Regions from separate parts of the Rhizobium sp. BR 314 genome, predicted to be linked through region 1. Evidence: predicted binding sites of a transcription regulator. Region 1 holds the regulator's gene; each other region holds the start of a gene.
What was found. The regulator LexA, encoded in region 1, represses DNA repair genes until DNA is damaged. The targets are predictions, from matches to a motif close to TGTTCNNNNTGTGTTCNG.
Positions count from the first base shown of each region.

Region 1 (5,122 bases):
CGATGTTGATGATGCCTTTTGGTCTCGACGGGCCATTCTGGAAAGTCACGGGGAGGGACTGGAGCTCGTCATTCTGGTCGCCAAGACGGTCGCCGGCTGGGGCGGCGATATTACGTTTGGACGTCAGCCGCCGTGGCTGATGCCGACCTTCATTGCCGGCTTTCTGATGATGAGCGTTTTGCGCACCAAGCTGCGCCATCTCGGACTGTTGCTCGCGCTTGCAACGATTGGGGCAGCGGCTTTGGGTTCGGGCGTATCCAAGCCCGATCTCATGATTTCCGAGGATGGTGTCCTGGTCGCACTAGAGCAGGACAATATATTGGCGACTAACCGGGAAAGGCCGCAGGCTTTCATTTTCGAGCAATGGCAAACGGCACTCGTCGCATTCGAACATCAGCCTCCCACCATGCTTGTTGCCGACAGCAGCCTGCCTAAGATCAGCAAGGCCGAGCGTCGCCGTCGATTGAACAACGACGAACAGAAGGCGGTCCGCAGGGCAATGGAGGATGCTCTCGATCGAACCATGCAGGGGCGTTTCGCCTGTCAGAAAGGTGCGTGGTGCGTGGCGATGCTTGAAAATGGCGCCGTGTTGGTAACGATCGAAAATGCCGCCTATCTTCCACCGGCCTGCGATACGGCGAATATCGTCGTCACATCAATACGTCTGCGCCTCGATCATTGTCGCTCCGGCGCAACGCTTTATACAGGCGCGACATTAAGGCGGACCGGCTCGGTCGAAATGGATCTGAGCGGCGACAAGCCCACTGTCCTTACAGCATTCGAAGATCCGCAACGGCCATGGACGCGGCAACGAACCTATGATCGGCGCACGGGGACATTCGGCGCGCCAATCGCGCCGGTGTCACCTGTCAGTGATAACGCCGAATGAGCCCGACAAGCTTGCCCTGAACCTTGACGCGATCCGGTCCGAAAATACGGGTCTCATAGGCAGGGTTGGCAGCCTCGAGAGCGATCGATGCACCCTTGCGACGGAAGCGCTTCAGCGTTGCTTCTTCGTCGTCGACAAGCGCAACGACGATATCACCGGGGTTTGCTGTCGTCGAATTGCGAATGATGACTGTATCGCCGTCGAAAATGCCGGCGTCGATCATCGAGTCGCCTCGCACCTCCAAGGCATAATGATCACCAGCGCCGAGCATATCGGCGGGGACGGTTATGTCATGCGTATTGTTCTGAATGGCCGAGATCGGAACGCCGGCAGCGATGCGGCCCATCACGGGTACGGATACCGAACTGCTGTGATCTTCATGGGTTACTTTCGGCGGAGGCGGGGGCGCGACCGGCTGGAGCTTGCCGAGGCTGCCCTCGATAACGCTTGGCGAAAAGCCGCGGCGCGGCTGCAAGCTCGGATTATAGGCATCCGGGAGCTTGATGACCTCAAGTGCCCTGGCGCGGTTCGGCAGGCGACGGATGAAGCCGCGCTCCTCCAATGCCGTGATGAGGCGGTGAATGCCGGACTTGGAGGCCAGATCCAGCGCATCCTTCATCTCGTCGAAGGATGGCGGAACGCCGGACTCCTTCATCCGCTCGTGAATGAAGAGAAGCAGTTCCTGTTGCTTGCGCGTCAACATCGTCTTGGAACCCCAGAATCAAGAAAAGGTCGTGAAACAAATCCAGAACGGACACTATATGTTCCATATGTGTTCCGCAAGCACTTAAATTTCGTTAAAAGCTTGCTCGGACAATTAAATAATTATCACCCGCGAATGGACGGGCTGTAAAAGCCAGCGTGCTGAAATAGATATAACATTGTGAAAAATATGGGGAATTCCTCCTTTTCAGGCCTAGGTTGACACCGGATTTTTCCGTCTGCGTTCTGGTTCGGCGATCTCGAAATCAAGCCAGCTGAGCCGGCTACAGGGGAGAATCAGCAATCACGTTTGCGCGATCATATTGCGCACTTGGAGCTGTCGTCGCGCGCTTCGCTTTCATCTTGAAATACGCGATGGATGGGCGCAAATCTACCGCCGTTGGGAAAGAGGAGAAGCCATGACTTCGTTGCCGCATCCGCTGGATCATCTCGTGTTGCCGACGATCAACATCGCCCTGGCGCGCGAGCGGCTCGGCAAGCTCGGCTTTACGGTTGCTCCCGATGCGCGCCATCCCTTCGGCACCGAAAATGCCTGCGTCTTCTTTTCCGACAAGACCTATCTCGAACCTTTGGGTGTAGCCTCGCAAGAACAGTGCGAGGCGAGCTTTATCGAAGGCAATGTCTTCGTGGCGCGCGACCAGGCCTATCGCTTTCGCGTCGGAGAAGACGGATTCTCTGCCGTGGTTTTCGGAACGAATGATGCCGTAGCGGATGATGAGCGCTTCAAAGCCGCAGCGATCTCGGCCGGCCCGATGCTGGATTTCTCACGGCCGATGAAAATGCCTGACGGAACGGAAACCGTGGCCGGATTTCGCCTGGCCTTTGCGTCCGACCTGCGTTCGCCCGATTTGCTCGCATTCAGCTGCCAGCGCATCAATCCGCTGCCCACCGATCGCGGTGTGCTTGAGCGCCATGCAAACGGTGTCAGCGGCATTGCGCGGGTAGCGATCTCGGCAACGCGGCCGGCCGCCTTCCGCAGCTTTTTCGAAGAGGTCGTCAGCGGACCAAAGGTATCGGAGCATTCCTTCGGACTGACGGTAAGATCTGCCAATGCCGATATCGAGCTTCTGACCCCGGAGGGCATGGAAGCCTTTTACGACTTGCGGGTCGGCAACGAAGATCCGGGTCTGCGGGCGCGGGCAATCCTTTTCAAAACACGCGATCTTTCCGTGACATCGTCGCATTTCGCTGCTAACGGCGTCACATATACGCGTAAGAACAATCGTATTTTGGCGCGGCTGGCGCCTGAACATGGCGCAGTGTTCGCCTTCGAGGAGATAGCATGAGCACGAATTCCGAAGTGGTTGTCGGCGAGGGAGCCTCCAAGGTTCTGTTTTCCAACACCGCCAAGCTCTCCCTGATTGCCGGTCCCTGCCAGATGGAAAGCCGCGAACATGCCTTCATGGTCGCCGGCGTTTTGAAGGAGCTCTGCGACAAGCTCGGCATCGGCCTCGTCTACAAATCCTCTTACGACAAGGCGAACCGTACTTCGCTGTCGGGCAAGCGCGGCATCGGTCTTGAGAAGTCGATGGAAGTCTTTGCTGATCTGAAGAAGGAATATGGCTTTCCTGTTCTGACCGATATCCACACAGAAGAGCAATGCGCTGTCGTTGCCAAGACGGTCGATATCCTGCAGATCCCGGCCTTTCTATCGCGCCAGACCGATCTTCTGGTCGCCGCCGCCCAGACCGGCCGCGTCGTCAACGTCAAGAAGGGCCAGTTCCTGGCGCCATGGGACATGAAGAACGTGCTTGCCAAGCTCAATGACAGCGGCAATCAGAACATTCTGCTTTGCGAGCGCGGCGCCTCCTTCGGCTACAACACGCTCGTCTCCGACATGCGCTCGCTGCCGATCATGGCGGCGATGGGTGCGCCCGTCATCTTTGATGCGACTCACTCGGTGCAGCAGCCCGGCGGGCAGGGTGGTTCGACAGGTGGCGACCGCCGGTTCGTCGAGACGCTGGCGCGCGCCGCCGTTGCTGTCGGTGTTGCCGGCGTCTTCCTCGAAACGCATGAGGATCCGGACAACGCGCCGTCAGACGGCCCGAACATGGTGTATCTGAAGGATATGCCGCGGCTTCTCGAGAAGCTGCTGGCCTTCGACGCCATCGCCAAGGCTTGAAAATACAGGCATTCAACAGGCTGACATGAATTTGCACTAGGCGGCCTGTAGGAGTGTCAAATCAAGGCGCGGTTCCGCATTGAAATTTCCGCGCCTTCGATTATGACGATTTAAATCGATTTATAAACCAGCGAGCAGGAAGCTATCATGACCGCAATCACCGACATTATCGCCCGCGAGATTCTCGACAGCCGTGGCAATCCGACTGTCGAAGTCGATGTCTACCTCGAAGATGGCAGCATGGGCCGCGCGGCGGTTCCGTCGGGCGCGTCGACCGGCGCACATGAAGCCGTCGAGCTTCGCGATGGCGGCAAGCGCTACCATGGCAAGGGTGTTGAAAAGGCCGTCGAAGCCGTCAACTCGGAAATCTTCGATGCGATCGGCGGCATGGATGCCGAAAATCAGATCCAGCTCGACAACATCATGATCGAGCTCGACGGCACGCCGAACAAGTCGCGCCTCGGCGCCAACGCCATCCTCGGTGTTTCGCTTGCTGTCGCCAAGGCTGCTGCCCAGAGCGCCAACCTGCCGCTCTATCGTTATGTTGGCGGCGCTCACGCCCGCCTGCTGCCGGTTCCGATGATGAACATCATCAACGGCGGCGCCCACGCTGACAACCCAATCGACTTCCAGGAATTCATGATCCTGCCGGTTGGCGCCGAATCCATCCGCGACGCCGTTCGCATCGGTTCGGAAATCTTCCATGTCCTCAAGAAGGAATTGGCAGCGCAGGGCCACAACACGAACGTCGGCGATGAAGGCGGTTTCGCGCCGGGCCTTTCGAGCGCTCCGGCCGCCCTCGACTTCATCATGAAGTCCATCGAAAAGGCCGGTTACAAGCCAGGTGAAGAAGTTGCTCTCGGCCTCGACTGCGCTTCGACCGAATTCTTCAAGGACGGCAAGTACGTGCTCGAAGGTGAAGGCCGCACGCTGGAATCCGGCGCTATGGCAGAGTACCTCGCTCAACTCGCAGCTCAGTATCCAATCATTTCGATCGAAGACGGCATGGCTGAAGACGACTGGGAAGGCTGGAAGACGCTCACCGACCTGATCGGCAAAAAGACACAGCTCGTCGGCGACGACCTGTTCGTCACCAACTCTGCTCGCCTGCGCGACGGTATCCGCATGGGCGTTGCCAACTCGATCCTGGTCAAGGTCAACCAGATCGGCTCGCTCACGGAGACCCTCGACGCCGTCGAAACCGCGCACAAGGCCAACTACACGGCCGTCATGTCGCACCGTTCGGGCGAAACGGAAGATTCCACCATCGCCGATCTCGCCGTTGCCACCAACTGCGGCCAGATCAAGACCGGCTCGCTGTCGCGCTCCGACCGTCTCGCCAAGTACAACCAGCTTATCCGCATCGAGGAAGCGCTTGGCCCGCAGGC
Region 1 is NZ_JARWLA010000009.1:30,631-35,752, reverse strand. It holds gene QD461_RS14220 (ComEC/Rec2 family competence protein) at 1-140, shown strand, start outside; gene QD461_RS14215 (hypothetical protein) at 140-889, shown strand; gene lexA (transcriptional repressor LexA) at 870-1,592, opposite strand; gene QD461_RS14205 (VOC family protein) at 2,011-2,898, shown strand; gene kdsA (3-deoxy-8-phosphooctulonate synthase) at 2,895-3,734, shown strand; gene eno (phosphopyruvate hydratase) at 3,882-5,122, shown strand, end outside.

Region 2 (5,122 bases), on a different contig from region 1:
TGATATCGTCAATTTCCTGAATGCGCCGCAGCGCGACGAGGCCCTGCTCAGGGCCGCGGGCGTGGAACTCGATCGCGCGCTGTTTCCCCTGCTCGCCCGTCTCGGAATGCAGGGACCGCTCGGTGTCGCCGAACTCGCGGAACAGGTCGGTCGGGACTATACGACCGTCAGCCGTCAACTGGCGCGGCTCGACAGTCTCGGCCTCGTGACCCGCAGCCCCGATACCGAAGACAGGCGTCGGTCGATTGCCGAGATTACCGAGGAGGGCAACGAGCGTTTCAGGGCAGTGCGCGAGGCGCGCAGGCGTGCCCTGACGCAGGTCCTCGCCGCGTGGACCGACGAGGATCGACAGTCGCTCACGCGGCTTTTGCGCCGCTTCGCAGACGGGCTCAGCGAACTGCCGTTGGCGGAAAGCGACAAGGAGCGTGGTTGAGCCCGAGGCGCTCTAGCCCGCCTGGTCGACAGGCTCCACAGGAACATTTATGTAACGCGAAAAGAGATGCAGATTTCTGCCGACGGACATGCCGATAAAACCGGCCCATATTGCTGCCGCAACCAGCGGCACCGCGGGAGCGGAGAACCAGATGGCATGGGTTTCCGCTGCGGCATGCAGCAGGAATTCGAAGGCGAAGGTCGCAAGGATGATCACCAGCATCATGACGTCGCCAGGCAAGGAGAGCGATGCCCGCTCTCTATCAACACCGATGTTCCAGGTTCTGACATGATGCCAGCCGATTCCCATGCCGGCGCATAGTCCCAAGGCTGCCGCGAGCAGATCAAACATCGTGGGCTGCGAGAAAAGTCCCTCAAAGCCGCGACAACCGAGTATTGCCATCAGGGCTGGCATTATAGCGAGGCGTTCAACCCGGATGGTGCGCGGCAAGCATCGCGAAATGCCCATCCAAAACAGCAGTAGAAACAGGCAGTAGACATAGGCCGGAATATGAGACATCGCCGGAACTCCGTAACGGCAGGATTGCAGCCGACACAGAACTAGCCGATAATCTTAACGTCGTAAAGATTGGAGACGAGTAAGTTGACGACAGCAGAAAACGGGCGATCGGCGCGCTATCATCATGGGAATTTGCGAAACGCACTTCTCGAGGCGGGCCGTGTGCTGCTGGAAGAGGGTGGACCGAGTGCGCTCAGCATTCGGGAGATCGCCCGCCGCGTCGGCGTTTCCGCACCGGCCGCCTATCATCACTTTTCCGGACTGGACGACATTGCTGTGGCACTTGCCGAGCAGGGTTTCGCGGAACTGGCGGAGCGCCTTCAGGCCGCGCCAAGCAATGCAAACGGTCAGCTTGCGCCGGCGGGGATGGCCTATATCGCCTTTGCGCGTGACAATCCGGGCCTCTATAGGCTGATGTTCGGCGAAGGCTTCAGGGGCGCTTTCGCAGCCAACGACAGGATACGCGCGTTGCGCTCTCAAGCCTACGAGGTGCTCAAGGATGGATTGTCCCGGCGCCTGCCGGCTGAGGAGATCGGCACGGCAGCGCTATTCCTCTGGTCGCTGACGCACGGCCTCGCGCTCCTGATGATCGACGGACAATTCGATCCGGGCGCAGATCCCGATGCGCTGGTGGCGGCGGTGCTGCAGCTTTCCGGCAAGGGTCTTCCGACATCGGCGGAGAGAACCGACAGTGCCTGATGCCAGCTTCCCCCTATCGACATGACACGAGAACAATTCCATATTTCCCAACAGAAAGAAAAGTTGAGCAGCATGCACGCAGTCAAAAACTTATCCGGCTACAAGGTTGTCATCGGCGATGAAAATGGACCGATACTGGCCAGCGAGAAAGATGTGAACGATTGGCTCAGTGCCGCATGGGACGCTGAGGCGGGCATGATCGCCATTCCCGTGTCGCGGCTGAGCGATGAGTTCTTCCGGCTTTCGACCCGTATCGCCGGCGGCATCATCCAGAAATTCGTCAATTATCGTTGCCGGCTTGCCATCATCGGCGATATCTCGCGATGGGTTGCCGATAGCGACGCCCTCAGGGATTTCGTCTATGAGGCGAACAAGGGGCGCGAAGTCTGGTTCCTGCCCAACGAAGAAGCACTGGCCGAACGGCTGCAGCAGACCTCTCAAAACTAGGCTGAAAGAACGGCTTGCATGAAACCGATAACCTCCCCTCCATCACTCGAAACCGAACGCCTCCTGCTCACCGGACATACGCTCGATGATTTCGGGCCGCTTGCGGCCATGTGGAGCGACCCGATGGTCGTGAAGCATATCTTTGGCAACCTGGTATCGACGTCGAGAGAATCCTGGATGCGGATGCTGTCATATCATGGCCTTTGGCCGCTTCTCGGCCATGGCTACTGGGCAATCCGAGAGAAATCCTCCGGCCGCTATGTCGGGGATCTTGGCTTTGCGGATTTTCACCGGGTCATGGAGCCGTCGATCCGCAGCATTCCCGAGGCCGGCTGGGCGATGGCGGCATGGGCGCATGGCAAGGGCTTTGCGACGGAGGCCCTGACCGCCGCCACCGCGTGGCTGGATGGGCAGCCTCGCTTCGAGCGAAGCGTCTGTCTGATCTCGCCTGAAAACAAGGCCTCGATCCGCGTTGCGGAAAAGGCCGGTTACCGCGATCCGACACCGGTGCGCCTCAACGACAAGGATACGCTATTGTTTTCCCGGGCTCGCCGACCAGCGCAAGACTAGGCTCGCCGCATCCCTGGACTGGACTGTAGCTTAGAACTCTAGCGATTGCTGGACCGGCTTTGGCGGTGCAAGCTGAACGCCTTCTAGCTCCAGCATGCGTGCCTTGGAATTCGAGCCACCCGGCGCGGAGAAACCGCCGATCTTGCCGCCTGCGGCCAGAACGCGATGACAGGGAATGATCAGCGCGACGGGGTTCTTCGCCATGGCCTGGCCGACATCGCGCGCAGCTTCCGGGCCGGCGCCAAGCTGCTTGGCGAGCGTTCCATAGGTGGTCGTGTGACCCCAGCCGACCTGCCGGGCGGCATCGTATATCCGCTTGAAGAAATCATCCTGTTCGCCGAGGTCGAGCGTAACGCCTGAGAAGTCGATCTCCTCGCCTGCGAAATAGCGCTTCACCTGCGCAACCACCTCCGCGATCTCGGGCACCGGCGTGCCGGGCTGCGCATTTGGCAAGCGGCGCAAGAGCAGTCGCTCGGTCGAGTTTGCATCCTTTGTCGGCAGTTGAAAGCGCAAGACGCCGACATCGTTCCAAGCGATGCCGCAGAAGCCGCCGGCGGTTTCGAAAATCAAGTAATGCTGTCTTGCCTCGCTCATGACAAAGCCCCTGTGTTTCCACTTGTCATGAAAATCGTCCTCAGGCACGACGAATTCAACCCGATTCTTGCGAAGAACAGGAATTGCCACCGTTTTGACGGTGATGGAGCGACGCTCAGATAACGACAATCCTGAAATCAATATCCGCCGCCGGTCGGAGGTGCGTTCAGCGTCATGCCGCCGCCGGAATTGTGATCGCCCGAGGTAGTGCAGGACGCGACACCAAGGCCGATGAAAACGAGGAAGAGGACCGTAAAGACAGATCTGGTGTGCATGATTGTCACTCCCTGTTGCTGACGACGGGCATGAAGACCCGAGCTTGGAGTGAACAGGTCAGACCGACTTTTTATTCGGCCGCTCTTCCAATGAGATGCATGGTTTGCAACGTACACCTCCGATAATGTTCATGTTTCGTTCTTGATTTTAGAGTCTATCAAAGATAAACATTAGAAGTGTCAAAAATAATGGGAGGCAAAGCCAAATCGGCTTTGAACAATTTTTTGTATCACAGCGACCAGATGTCCCTCGATCTAGGGGGGATGCCCATAAAGCGTAAAGGCAGAAACATGCCGAAGCATGGCCAAGCTCTCTATTTTGCGGCGCTACCAACCTCCAAAATCGCCAAGCTAACGGCGGAAATGACATGGGACCAGAGCCGACGAAACGGATTGCGGCGCGAACCAAGGCAGTATGATCTCTATCATACGACCATCTACCCCTTAGACGTTGCGCATCGCGCTCGGGAAGAGGCGATCGTCGCTGCCATGGACGCGGCATCTACCATCTACATGTCCTCATTCGAACTTGTATATGATTGCGTCGCCACCTTCGGTGGGCGCGGTAATCACCAGTATGTGCTCTGGCGTAGGCGGGGAAACGAGGAACTGAAGATGCTGCGTCGAGAACTGTATGCCGCTTTGCAGTGCGCCGGTTTTGACACTGAAGCCCCTGAATCCTATGAGCCACATATGACTCTATTCTACTGTGGCCGTGTTCTACCAGAATCCATGTTGGAGCGGCCCATCAGGTGGATTGTCAGGAGTCTTATGCTAGTCAATAGCTTTCAAGGCGATAGCGAGCACGGCCATATTTGGGAATGGCCTCTATCGTAGCCTTTGCTTACGATTTGGGAGAGGCTTCAAGTGTCGACTTCACCGCCGCCACGGCATCATCGACGCTGAAGCTGCAGCGATTGGCGACATCGGCTACTCCAGCGACGGTCATCAGGTCGCGAACGCGATCATGCACGCGGGCGAACTGTAGACGGATACCGGTGCGGCGCATGGCGCCATCGAACTCCATCAGGGCGTCCATCGCGGTGCTGTCGAGGTCAAAGCTCTCTTCCAGGCTGAGGACGACGGCACGCATCCCTGCCTCGCTATGGCTGCGTGACAGAATCTCGCCGAAGATCGTGTCGGCATTGCCGAAAAACAGCGTCTCGCCGGGGCGCCAGACGGCGATACCAGCGGTCTCGGATGCCTCGTCATGGCGGCTGACATCAACGAAGTTGTGGCTGTCGCCAAGCCTCCCCAGACGGGCGACATAGGGCGACGCCAGACGATGCATCATGGCCGCCAGCGACAGTGCAATTGCCAGCAGCATGCCGTTCAGCACGCCAAAGATCAGCACACCGATCGCAGCGCCTAGCGCCACGTAGAAATCGCGATGCAGACGACGCAGGCGCAGAATGGGGCTTGGATCGAGCGCATGGGTGAGCGCCGCAATCACCACGGCTGCAAGCACCGGCTCGGGCAAGAGCGCCACCAGCGGTCCGGCGCAGGCGATCAGGATGGCAAGGCCAATGGCGGCGAATACGGTGGTAGCCCGTGTCTTTGCGCCGGCTGCCTCGCTGGCGAAACC
Region 2 is NZ_JARWLA010000008.1:75,758-80,879, reverse strand. It holds gene QD461_RS13390 (MarR family winged helix-turn-helix transcriptional regulator) at 1-433, shown strand, start outside; gene QD461_RS13385 (DUF6622 family protein) at 446-982, opposite strand; gene QD461_RS13380 (TetR/AcrR family transcriptional regulator) at 1,037-1,651, shown strand; gene QD461_RS13375 (DUF4180 domain-containing protein) at 1,724-2,098, shown strand; gene QD461_RS13370 (GNAT family N-acetyltransferase) at 2,117-2,668, shown strand; gene QD461_RS13365 (methylated-DNA--[protein]-cysteine S-methyltransferase) at 2,699-3,262, opposite strand; gene QD461_RS13360 (hypothetical protein) at 3,400-3,537, opposite strand; gene QD461_RS13355 (2'-5' RNA ligase family protein) at 3,727-4,374, shown strand; gene QD461_RS13350 (SulP family inorganic anion transporter) at 4,382-5,122, opposite strand, start outside.
Region 2: the regulator LexA is predicted to act here: its motif matches at 3,664-3,681, upstream of QD461_RS13355 (2'-5' RNA ligase family protein).

Region 3 (5,122 bases), on a different contig from region 1:
ACAAGGTCGGTTCGATCGAGGTCACGGCCATTTATGATGGCATCTGGCGCAAGCCGCATGATCCGGCCTTCATCAAGAACGCTTCCGTCGAGGACACCAAAGGCGCGCTTGCCAAGGCCGGCCTGACGACGGACTTCATGCCCATTCCGCTGACCGTCGTCGTTCTCGACATCGGCGGGCGCAAGATCATGATGGATGCCGGCTCGGGTGTCGGGCAATGGCAGACCAATGCCACGCATCTGCCGGCCAATATGGCTGCTGCCGGCATCGACTACAAGAAGATCGATACGATCATGATCTCGCATTTCCATCCGGACCACGTCTGGGGACTGATGGAAAAGGGGACGAATGCGGCCGTTTTCCCGAATGCCGAGCTGATCGTCAACGCGGCCGAATTCAACTGGTGGACCGATCCCAGCCGTGTCGACAAGCTGGCGGAAGGCCGCAAGGAAGCCGGCCGGCGTATCGCCTCCGTCTTTCCGAAATGGAAGAACTGGAAGCTGGTCGACGATAATGCCGAAGTGGCACCCGGCGTGCACATGCTGGCCGCATACGGTCATACGCCCGGTCATTCCGTCTTCCTCATCGATGGCGGCAGCGAACAGCTGATGGTTTCGGCCGACATCATGTATGTGCCGGCGCTGCTTGCGCCCCATCCGGAATGGGAAGGCGCCTATGACCAGGACGGCCCGATGGCCGTCGCAACCCGCCGCAAGCTGATCGATCGTGTCATCGCCGACAAGATCAGGATCTGCGGCTCGCATTTTCCATTCCCGGGCTCCGGCACCTTCGTCAAGGACGGCAATGCCTACGGTTTCACCCCAACCATTCAGGCCTGAGCGGCCAAAACAGGAGCAAATACCATGTTCAGACATGCCATTTTCGGGATCGCCGGCCTGTGCGCCGTTGCCATCCTTCCGGTCGCAACGGCAGGCGTCGCCTTTGCCGTCGACAATATGGAATCGACCGATGCGCCGGACCTCACCTCGGTGCGCGCGAAGATCGATGCGAAGGACTATGCCGGCGCGCTCACTGAGCTCAGGGACATCGCAGAGGAACACCAGCAGGCCGACGTCTACAATCTGATGGGCTTCACCCTGCGCAAGACCGGCGATTTCAAGACGTCGCTGACCTACTACACCAAGGCTCTGGAACTGCAGCCGGATCACAAGGGCGCGCATGAATATCTCGGCGAGCTCTATGTCGAGACCGGCGACATGCCCAAGGCTCGCGAGCAGCTTGCCGCTCTGACCAAGCTTTGCCCGGCTGGATGCGAAGAGCTCGAAGATCTGACCAAGGCGATATCAGCCAAGGGAACCAACTAGCCCGCAGCTTCAACCGATCCGGCGGCATTTCGCTCGACCAGGTCGAGAGGATGCCGCTGGGCAGGACCGGAGCGCGCGGATATCGACGGGAAGGAGACAAGCCATGGAATTCGAAGAGGAGAGTGCCGTTCTTGTGAATATGGCCGACATGGCATTGTTGTTCGGCCGCATATTGCTGTCGTTGCTCTTCCTGGAAGAAGGCATCGAACTCGCCAGCAATTTCGACAATGCATTGGAGGTTATGGCCAAGCTCGGTGTTCCAGCCCCCATCGCGATTGCAACAATCGCGCTGCAGCTAGGCGCCGGCCTTGCCATTGCGCTCGGGCTGATGACGAGGCTGGCGGCATTTGGCCTCGGCCTGTTCTGCGTGCTGACGGCGCTGCTCTTTCACACCAACTTCGCCAGCCACAATGAGTTGCTGCACTTCGAAAAGGATCTGGCGATTGCAGGCGGCATGTTCGCGCTGATCGTCGCCGGCGCCGGCAAGCTGTCGCTCGACATGCTCATCCGGCGTCATTGGAACACGAGGCTCGTGGCTTGAGCCCGTTGGTCGTTCGGTGAGCCGCGTATATAAGATCGGCTCACCGCATAAGTGACTGCTTCCGAAAATCAGGAGACCTTCTTGAAGCTTGGAAGCGTCGCGAAGAGTTCCACCGATTTCAGGCGGGCCTCGATATCATGGACCGGCATCGAAATGATGACTTCATCAGCCTCCGTGTCTTTGATAAAGCGCGACAGCTTTGCTTCGGCCGTCGCAGGGGAGCCGACCACGGCGTAGCGCAACGTATTTTCCACATTCAGCTTTTCCATCGGCGTCCAGAAATCGTCCATGTCGCTGCGTGGGCGGGGGAAGGGGCCGCGCACGTTGCGGCGCAGATTGACGAATTGCTGTTCCGCAGAGGTGAAATGATATTGCGCCTCCTCATCGGTATCTGCGACGGAGCCCATGGCGCCGACCATCACATAAGGCTTGTCGAGCGTGGCCGAAGGCGTGAAGCGGTCGCGGTATATGGCGATGGCGTCCAGCAGCGAATCTGGTGCGAAATGCGAGGCGAAGGCATAGGGCAGGCCGAGCATGGCGGCGAGGTGGGCGCTATAGAGGCTGGAGCCGAGCAGCCAGATCGGCACGTTGGCGCCATGGCCGGGAACAGCGAGGATGATCTGGTTGTCGTCAGCCGGGCTGAAGAGGTGCTGCAGCTCGACGATATCCTGCGGAAAGCTCTGCGCGCCGGCATCGATATTGCGACGCAGGGCCTGCGCGGTGCGCATGTCGGTGCCAGGCGCACGGCCAAGCCCCAGGTCGATGCGACCGGGAAACAGCGCTTCCAGCGTGCCGAACTGCTCGGCAATGACGAGCGGCGAATGGTTCGGCAGCATGACGCCGCCCGAACCGATGCGGATGCGCGAGGTCGCTGCGCCGATGTGGCCGATCACGACTGAAGTCGCGGCGCTGGCAACGCCTGGCATGCCGTGATGCTCGGCGAGCCAGAACCTGTTGTAGCCAAGTTCTTCCGCCTTTTGGGCCATGCGCTTCGAGCTCTCGAAGGACTGGCGGATGGTGCTGCCTTCGGCAACGGGCGAAAGATCGAGGATGGAAAAGGGAACCATGGCAAGAAACCTGCGTGGTGGAAGGGAGGGTCGCACCCACATGTAGGAGTGCAGTGTGCCTATTCCAAACCCCGCCGCCGCAATTTCGTCACGATGTTTCAGCGTGGCGCTGGCGGTCCAATCTGTGTCTTGTTTTTGTTTTGTTCACATTTTACTGGCACATCTTCAGCCCGAAAGATAGGTTGGCTTATGCAGAATACGATTCGCATCATCGGCATCGATCCGGGCCTTCGGCGCACCGGCTGGGGCATCATTGATACGCTTGGCAACTCGCTTCGCTTCGTGGCTTCGGGCACCGTCACTTCGGATGGCGATATGGATCTCGCATCCCGTCTATGCCAGCTGCATGATGGGCTTGCTGAGGTCGTTCACAGCTATCAGCCGGATGAGGCCGCCGTGGAGCAGACCTTCGTGAATAAGGATGCGGTGGCAACGCTGAAGCTCGGCCAGGCCCGTGGAGTCGTTATGCTGGTTCCGGCGCGGGCAGGCCTGCCGGTCTCGGAGTATGCTCCGAATGCGGTCAAGAAGGCCGTCATCGGCGTCGGTCACGGCGAGAAGCAGCAGATCCACATGATGCTGAAGATCCTGATGCCCAAAGTGGAATTCAAGGGAAATGACGCGGCCGATGCGCTCGCTATTGCCGTCTGCCATGCCCACAACCGCGGCGCCAGCCGGCTGCGGCAAGCGTCGCTTCTGGCCGCCGCGAAGGCTTCGTAACCGCTTCAACCCGTTCGCTAAACCCACTCCTGACGGACACCATTCATGATCGGCAAGCTGAAAGGCACAATCGAAGAGATCGGCGAAGACTATGTGCTCGTGGATGTGCACGGCGTCTGTTACGTCGCCTATTGTTCCGCTCGGACGCTGTCGAAGCTTGGTTCCGTCGGCGAGGCATGCATTCTCTTCATCGAGACCTATGTCCGTGAAGATCAGATCCGGCTCTTCGGCTTTATGACGGCGCTTGAGCGTGAGTGGTTCAACATCGTGCAGACGGTTCAAGGCGTCGGTGCCAAGGTGGCTCTGGCGCTGTTGTCGACGCTGACGCCGGCCGAGCTTGCCAATGCGATCGCGCTTCAGGATCGCGCCGCCGTTTCACGGGCGCCGGGCGTCGGCCCGAAGGTTGCCATGCGCATTGTAACGGAACTGAAGAACAAGGCGCCGGCCTTTGCTGGCGATGCCGCCAATATCGTGCTCAAGCAGGAGTTGGGCGAAGGCGTTGCCGCAGCGCCGGTTGTGGATGCCGTATCGGCGCTCACCAATCTCGGCTATTCGCGGGATCAGGCCGCCAATGCCGTGGCCGCAGCCTTGAAGACTGCCGGCGATGGCGCCGATAGTGCCAAGCTGATCCGTCTTGGCCTAAAGGAACTGTCGCGTTGAGGCTTTGCACCCTCCGCGTTCCTTACTATTGTCTCAAAATCGCGAGATCGCCATGGAGTGCTCTCTCGTCGAAGACTATCTTGAGCGTGGCGGAATGGACGCCGCCTTCGGCAGGAGCGCCGAGAAACGCATATTTGGAATGGAACCGCTGACATGAGTGAAGCCGCACGTCTGATATCGCCGGAAAAGCGTGGCGAAGACATCGATGCGACGCTCAGGCCGCAATCGCTGGACGAGTTTACCGGCCAGGCAGAAGCGCGCGCCAATCTAAAGGTTTTCATCGAGGCGGCCAAGGGGCGCGGTGAAGCGCTGGACCACGTGCTGTTCGTCGGCCCACCCGGTCTCGGCAAGACGACGCTGGCGCAGATTATGGCCAAGGAGCTCGGCGTCAACTTCCGCTCCACGTCCGGCCCGGTCATCGCCAAGGCAGGCGATCTTGCGGCGCTGCTCACCAATCTCGAAGAGCGCGACGTGCTCTTCATCGACGAAATTCACCGCCTCAACCCGGCAGTCGAAGAAATCCTTTATCCGGCCATGGAGGACTTTCAGCTCGATCTCATCATCGGCGAAGGGCCGGCGGCGCGTTCGGTGAAGATCGATCTCGCCAAGTTCACGCTGGTTGCCGCCACCACCCGTCTCGGCTTGCTGACGACGCCGCTGCGCGACCGCTTCGGCATTCCTGTCCGGCTGAGCTTCTATACCGTCGAGGAGCTGGAACTGATCGTGCGGCGTGGCGCCAGGCTGATGGGCCTCGGCATGACGGATGAGGGTGCGCGCGAGATTGCGCGCCGAGCCCGCGGCACGCCGCGTAT
Region 3 is NZ_JARWLA010000001.1:387,388-392,509, reverse strand. It holds gene QD461_RS01895 (MBL fold metallo-hydrolase) at 1-839, shown strand, start outside; gene QD461_RS01890 (tetratricopeptide repeat protein) at 864-1,325, shown strand; gene QD461_RS01885 (DoxX family protein) at 1,429-1,866, shown strand; gene QD461_RS01880 (LLM class flavin-dependent oxidoreductase) at 1,935-2,933, opposite strand; gene ruvC (crossover junction endodeoxyribonuclease RuvC) at 3,123-3,650, shown strand; gene ruvA (Holliday junction branch migration protein RuvA) at 3,696-4,310, shown strand; gene ruvB (Holliday junction branch migration DNA helicase RuvB) at 4,464-5,122, shown strand, end outside.
Region 3: the regulator LexA is predicted to act here: its motif matches at 3,064-3,081, upstream of ruvC (crossover junction endodeoxyribonuclease RuvC).

Region 4 (5,122 bases), on a different contig from region 1:
CGCTGTTCCTTGGTGATCTGCTCGAACTGCATGAAGACGAGGTTCCAGATCTCGATGAAGCGGTCGCCGTCTTCTTCCGGAGAACCGGGAGGGCCACCCCAGATATGATCGCCGTGATCGTAGAAGATTTCCGAACAGGGCCCACAAGGACCGGTATCGCCCATCGCCCAGAAATTGTCATTGGTAGCGATACGAATGATCTTGTCATCGGAAAGACCGGCGATCTTCTTCCAGAGGTTAAAGGCGTCATCGTCCGTGTGGTAGACCGTGACCAGCAGGCGCTTGGCGTCGAGGCCGAATTCCTTGGTGATCAGGTTCCAGGCAAGCTCGATGGCACGCTCCTTGAAATAGTCGCCAAAAGAGAAGTTGCCGAGCATCTCGAAGAAGGTGTGATGGCGCGCGGTGTAGCCGACATTGTCGAGGTCGTTGTGCTTGCCGCCGGCGCGCACGCATTTCTGCGCGGTCGAAGCCGTTGTATAAGGGCGCTGTTCCAAGCCGGTGAAGACGTTCTTGAACTGCACCATGCCGGCATTGGTGAACATCAATGTCGGATCGTTGCGCGGGACGAGCGGGCTCGACGGCACGATCTCGTGGCCGTTTTTCTTAAAATAGTCGAGGAAGGTCGACCGGATTTCATTCACACCGCTCATAGGGGGCCCTTCAGTACTGCCGTCAACAACTTGCTTCAAAGTCAGTGGCTTTTATCGTTCGCTCCGGGCGCTGTCCAGCCGCACGAACAAAACCGGCCGCACATCCCTTGGACAATACGGCCGGTTTCAGCATTTAATCTTGTCTTACGCCGGGAATTGCTCCCGAAATTCCTTATTCGCCGCCGGCATCGCCATCGTCGCCGGCATCCGGACCGCCATTCTGCAGGAAGCGGTCGGCAATCAGGCCGGCGTTCTGGCGCAGAGACAGTTCGATCTCGCGAGCTAGATCCGGATTGTCGCGCAGGAAGATTTTCGCATTTTCTCGGCCCTGACCGAGGCGCTGGCTGTTGTAGGAGAACCAGGCGCCCGACTTCTCGACGATGCCTGCCTTGACGCCCAGATCGACCAGCTCGCCGGTCTTGGAAACGCCTTCGCCATACATGATGTCGAATTCGACCTGCTTAAAGGGAGGCGCCATCTTGTTCTTGACGACCTTCACGCGGGTCTGGTTGCCGATCACCTCTTCGCGTTCCTTGACCGCGCCGATACGACGGATATCGAGGCGAACCGAGGCGTAGAACTTCAGCGCGTTACCGCCGGTCGTCGTTTCTGGCGAGCCGAACATGACGCCGATCTTCATGCGGATCTGGTTGATGAAGATCACCATGCAGTTCGATTTCGAAATCGAGGCAGTGAGCTTGCGCAGCGCCTGGCTCATCAGACGGGCCTGCAGGCCCGGCAGGCTGTCGCCCATTTCGCCTTCGATTTCGGCGCGCGGCGTCAATGCCGCAACGGAGTCGACGACGAGAACGTCGATGGCGCCGGAGCGCACCAGCGTGTCGGTGATTTCAAGCGCCTGCTCACCGGTATCCGGCTGCGAGATCAGCAGGTTCTGAAGGTCGACGCCGAGCTTGCGGGCATAGACCGGATCGAGCGCATGTTCAGCGTCGACGAAGGCGCAGATGCCGCCTTTCTTCTGGGCCTCTGCGATGGTCTGCAGCGCCAGCGTCGTCTTACCGGAGCTTTCCGGTCCATAGATTTCGATGATACGACCCTTCGGCAAGCCGCCGATGCCGAGGGCAATATCCAGGCTCAGAGAGCCGGTGGAAACCGTTTCGATTTCAACCACGTTCTCGTTTGAGCCGAGCTTCATGATCGAGCCCTTGCCGAACGACCGCTCAATTTGAGAGAGTGCCGCTTCAAGTGCCTTGCTTTTATCCACCGATTTGTCCTCTACAAGCCGCAAAGAATTCTGAGACATTCGATCCACCTTTAGGTTATTGAAGCCGCTCAAGCAATGTCGCCGCTGATGAGAATTATGTACTCTATTTGTTCTCTAGTCACAAGAGCACAACAAGCAATTGAAAGAAAAAGGTAAAATGAATTCCGTTCTACTTTTGTTTTCTCTTTTCTTACCAGATACTTACATATCTGGGACGATCGGTTCCGCCATGTCGGCAGACGGCTCGATTCGCTTTTTTTGATTGCTGAGGAAAACCATATGGCGAAGAAGATTCTCGTTCTCGGCGGCGCTCACGTCGATCGTCGCGGCCGCATTTTCGGCGAGACGGCGCCCGGAGCCAGCAACCCCGGAGCATGGTTCGAGGAGCCAGGCGGCGGCGGCTTCAATGCGGCCCGCAATCTCGCCCGCCTCGGCTTCGACGTGCGGATGATTTCGCCTCGCGGCGGCGATCCCTCGGGCGAGATGGTGGCTGAAGCCGCAAGCCACGCCGGCGTCGATGATACGCCCTTCGTCTTCCTCGACCGCAAGACGCCGAGCTACACCGCGATCCTCGAGCGTGACGGCAATCTGGTCATCGCGCTTGCCGATATGGAACTCTACCAGCTGTTCTCACCGCGGCGCCTGGCGATTCGCGCCGTTCGCGATGCGTTCGAGGCAGCCGATCTCGTTCTCTGCGACGCCAATCTGCCAGCCGAGACTCTCACCGCAATCGCTATGAAGGCGGCTGCAGGCGGCAAGCCCGTTGCAGCCATCGCAATCTCGCCCGCCAAGGTCATGCGACTGAAACCTTGCCTTGCCGGCATCGATCATCTCTTTCTCAATGAAGCGGAAGCCGCAGCACTAACAGGCCATCGGCCGGAAGACCCGCGTGAATGGGTGAGCGGATTGCGGGCGCTCGGGTTGCGCAATGGCGTCATCACCCGCGGCAAACGCGAGCTGATTGCATTCTCGCACAATGCGGTCGTCAGCCTGCAGCCGCCCATCGTCGAAAATGTCGCCGATGTCACCGGTGCCGGAGATTCGCTGGCTTCAGGCGTTCTGGCCGCCCTGCTTGCCGGTCACGATCTCGCGGAAGCCGTTCGTCACGGCACGGCGGCAGCGGCGATTACGGTGCAATCCCCGTTCGCGACGGCCGAAAATCTCTCGCCCGAACTGCTAAACTCGATGTTGGCCCTTGTTCCCAAGGCCGAAATTCTGTCATGAAGCCTCTTCAAAACGCCTAAATAGTTTCAGTGAATTGGAAACGAAAATGACCCAGCCTATCTCGCCCCTGCTTCCGATCGCCTATTCGAAGGAAGTTGCTGCCGCCAAGCTGCGCGGTGCGCCGATCGTCGCTCTCGAGTCGACCATCATCACCCATGGAATGCCCTACCCGGGCAATATCGAGATGGCCCGCAGCGTCGAAGCGATCATCCGGCAGAAGGGCGCCGTACCGGCAACCATCGCCGTCATTCACGGCACCTTGCATATCGGCCTTGAGCCGGAGGAACTGGAAGCGCTCGCCAAGACGGAAGGCGCCATGAAGGTCTCGCGTGCCGACATCGCCTTTGCGATCGCCGAGCGCCGCACCGGCGCAACCACTGTTGCCGCAACGATGATCGCGGCTGCCCGCGCCGGCATCAAGGTATTCGCAACCGGCGGCATCGGCGGCGTGCACCGCGGCGCAGAAGAGAGCTTCGATATCTCGGCCGATCTTGAAGAACTCGCCCGCACCGGCGTGATCGTCGTCTGCGCCGGCGCCAAGGCCATCCTCGACATTCCGAAGACGCTCGAAGTACTCGAAACCCGCGGCGTTCCGGTTGTCACCTATGACAGCGCCGAATTCCCGGCCTTTTGGTCGCGCTCTTCCGGCCTGCCGAGCCCGCTGACCCTGAACAGTCCCGCTGCGATCGCCAACTTCCAGACCACCCGCGAACAGCTCGGCATCGACGGCGGCATGCTGATCGCCAACCCGGTTCCGGAAGGCGACGAAATCCCGCGCGAGGAGATGGAAATCTACATCGAGCGCGCCCTCGACAGCGCTGCCCGCGACGAGATTGCCGGCAAGGCAGTCACGCCCTATCTGCTAAGCACCATCTTCGACATCACCGAAGGCCGCAGCCTCAAGACCAACATCGCTCTGGTCGAAAACAATGCACGTCTCGGCGCGGAAATCGCGGTTGCTCTCGCGGAATAGCTAGTACTGCCACCACGACAAAGGGCCGGGCGTTTCGCACGATCGCCCGGCCCTTTGCATTTCGGGATTCCTTCAGGCCAGCGTGAACAGGCCCAGGGCGTTTCGCAGCTCGGCGAGCGTCGCCTCCGTCCGTTCCCTCGCCCTCCGCGTACCATCGCGCATGACACCCATCACATAATCCGGCGCCTCAGCATAACGAGCACGCCGTTCTCGAATGGGTGCAAGTAGTGCCTGCAGAATGTCCTCAAGCTGTCTCTTCAGGGTGACATCCCCGAGGCCACCTCGGCGGTAATGCGCCTTCATCTCCCCGACCAGCTGCCGGTCGTCACAGAAAGCATCCAGATAGGTGAAGACGACGTTTCCCTCTACTTTGCCGGAATCAACGACCTTGAGATGATCAGAGTCAGTATACATGCGCCGCACCGCAGCACTGATATCATCCGGCGATGCCGAAAGCGCGATAGCGTTGCCCTGCGATTTGCTCATCTTCGCCTTGCCATCGACGCCGGGCAATCTTCCGACGCTCGGCACCATGGCCGTAGCTTCCACGAGGATCGCGCGTCCGATCTGCCGGTTGAGGCGACGAACGATCTCGTTGGTCTGCTCGATCAGGGGCGTCTGATCCTCGCCGACCGGCACGACAGACGCCTTGAAGGCGGTGATATCAGCGGCCTGCGCCACCGGATAGCAGAGGAAACCCGCCGGCACATCTCTCTCGAAGCCACGCAGTTGGATTTCCGTCTTGATCGTCGGATTGCGCTCGAGGCGGCTCACGGTGACGAAATTCATATAGAGCAGCGTCAATTCCGCCAGCGCCGGTAGTGCGGATTGCACGCAGATCGTCGTCAGCGCCGGATCTATGCCGACGGCAAGATAGTCGATGGCAACCTCCAGAACATTGCGGCGAACCTTTTCGGGGTCTCCGGCATTGTCTGTCAATGCCTGCGTATCGGCCAAAAGCAGGAATTGTTGGTGGCTGCGCTGAAGCGCAACCCGGCTCTTCAGCGAGCCGACATAATGGCCGAGATGGAGTGGGCCGGTTGTCCGATCGCC
Region 4 is NZ_JARWLA010000033.1:21,776-26,897, reverse strand. It holds gene alaS (alanine--tRNA ligase) at 1-650, opposite strand, end outside; gene recA (recombinase RecA) at 823-1,911, opposite strand; gene QD461_RS28725 (carbohydrate kinase family protein) at 2,152-3,096, shown strand; gene QD461_RS28720 (pseudouridine-5'-phosphate glycosidase) at 3,143-4,069, shown strand; gene trpS (tryptophan--tRNA ligase) at 4,142-5,122, opposite strand, start outside.
Region 4: the regulator LexA is predicted to act here: its motif matches at 1,970-1,987, upstream of recA (recombinase RecA).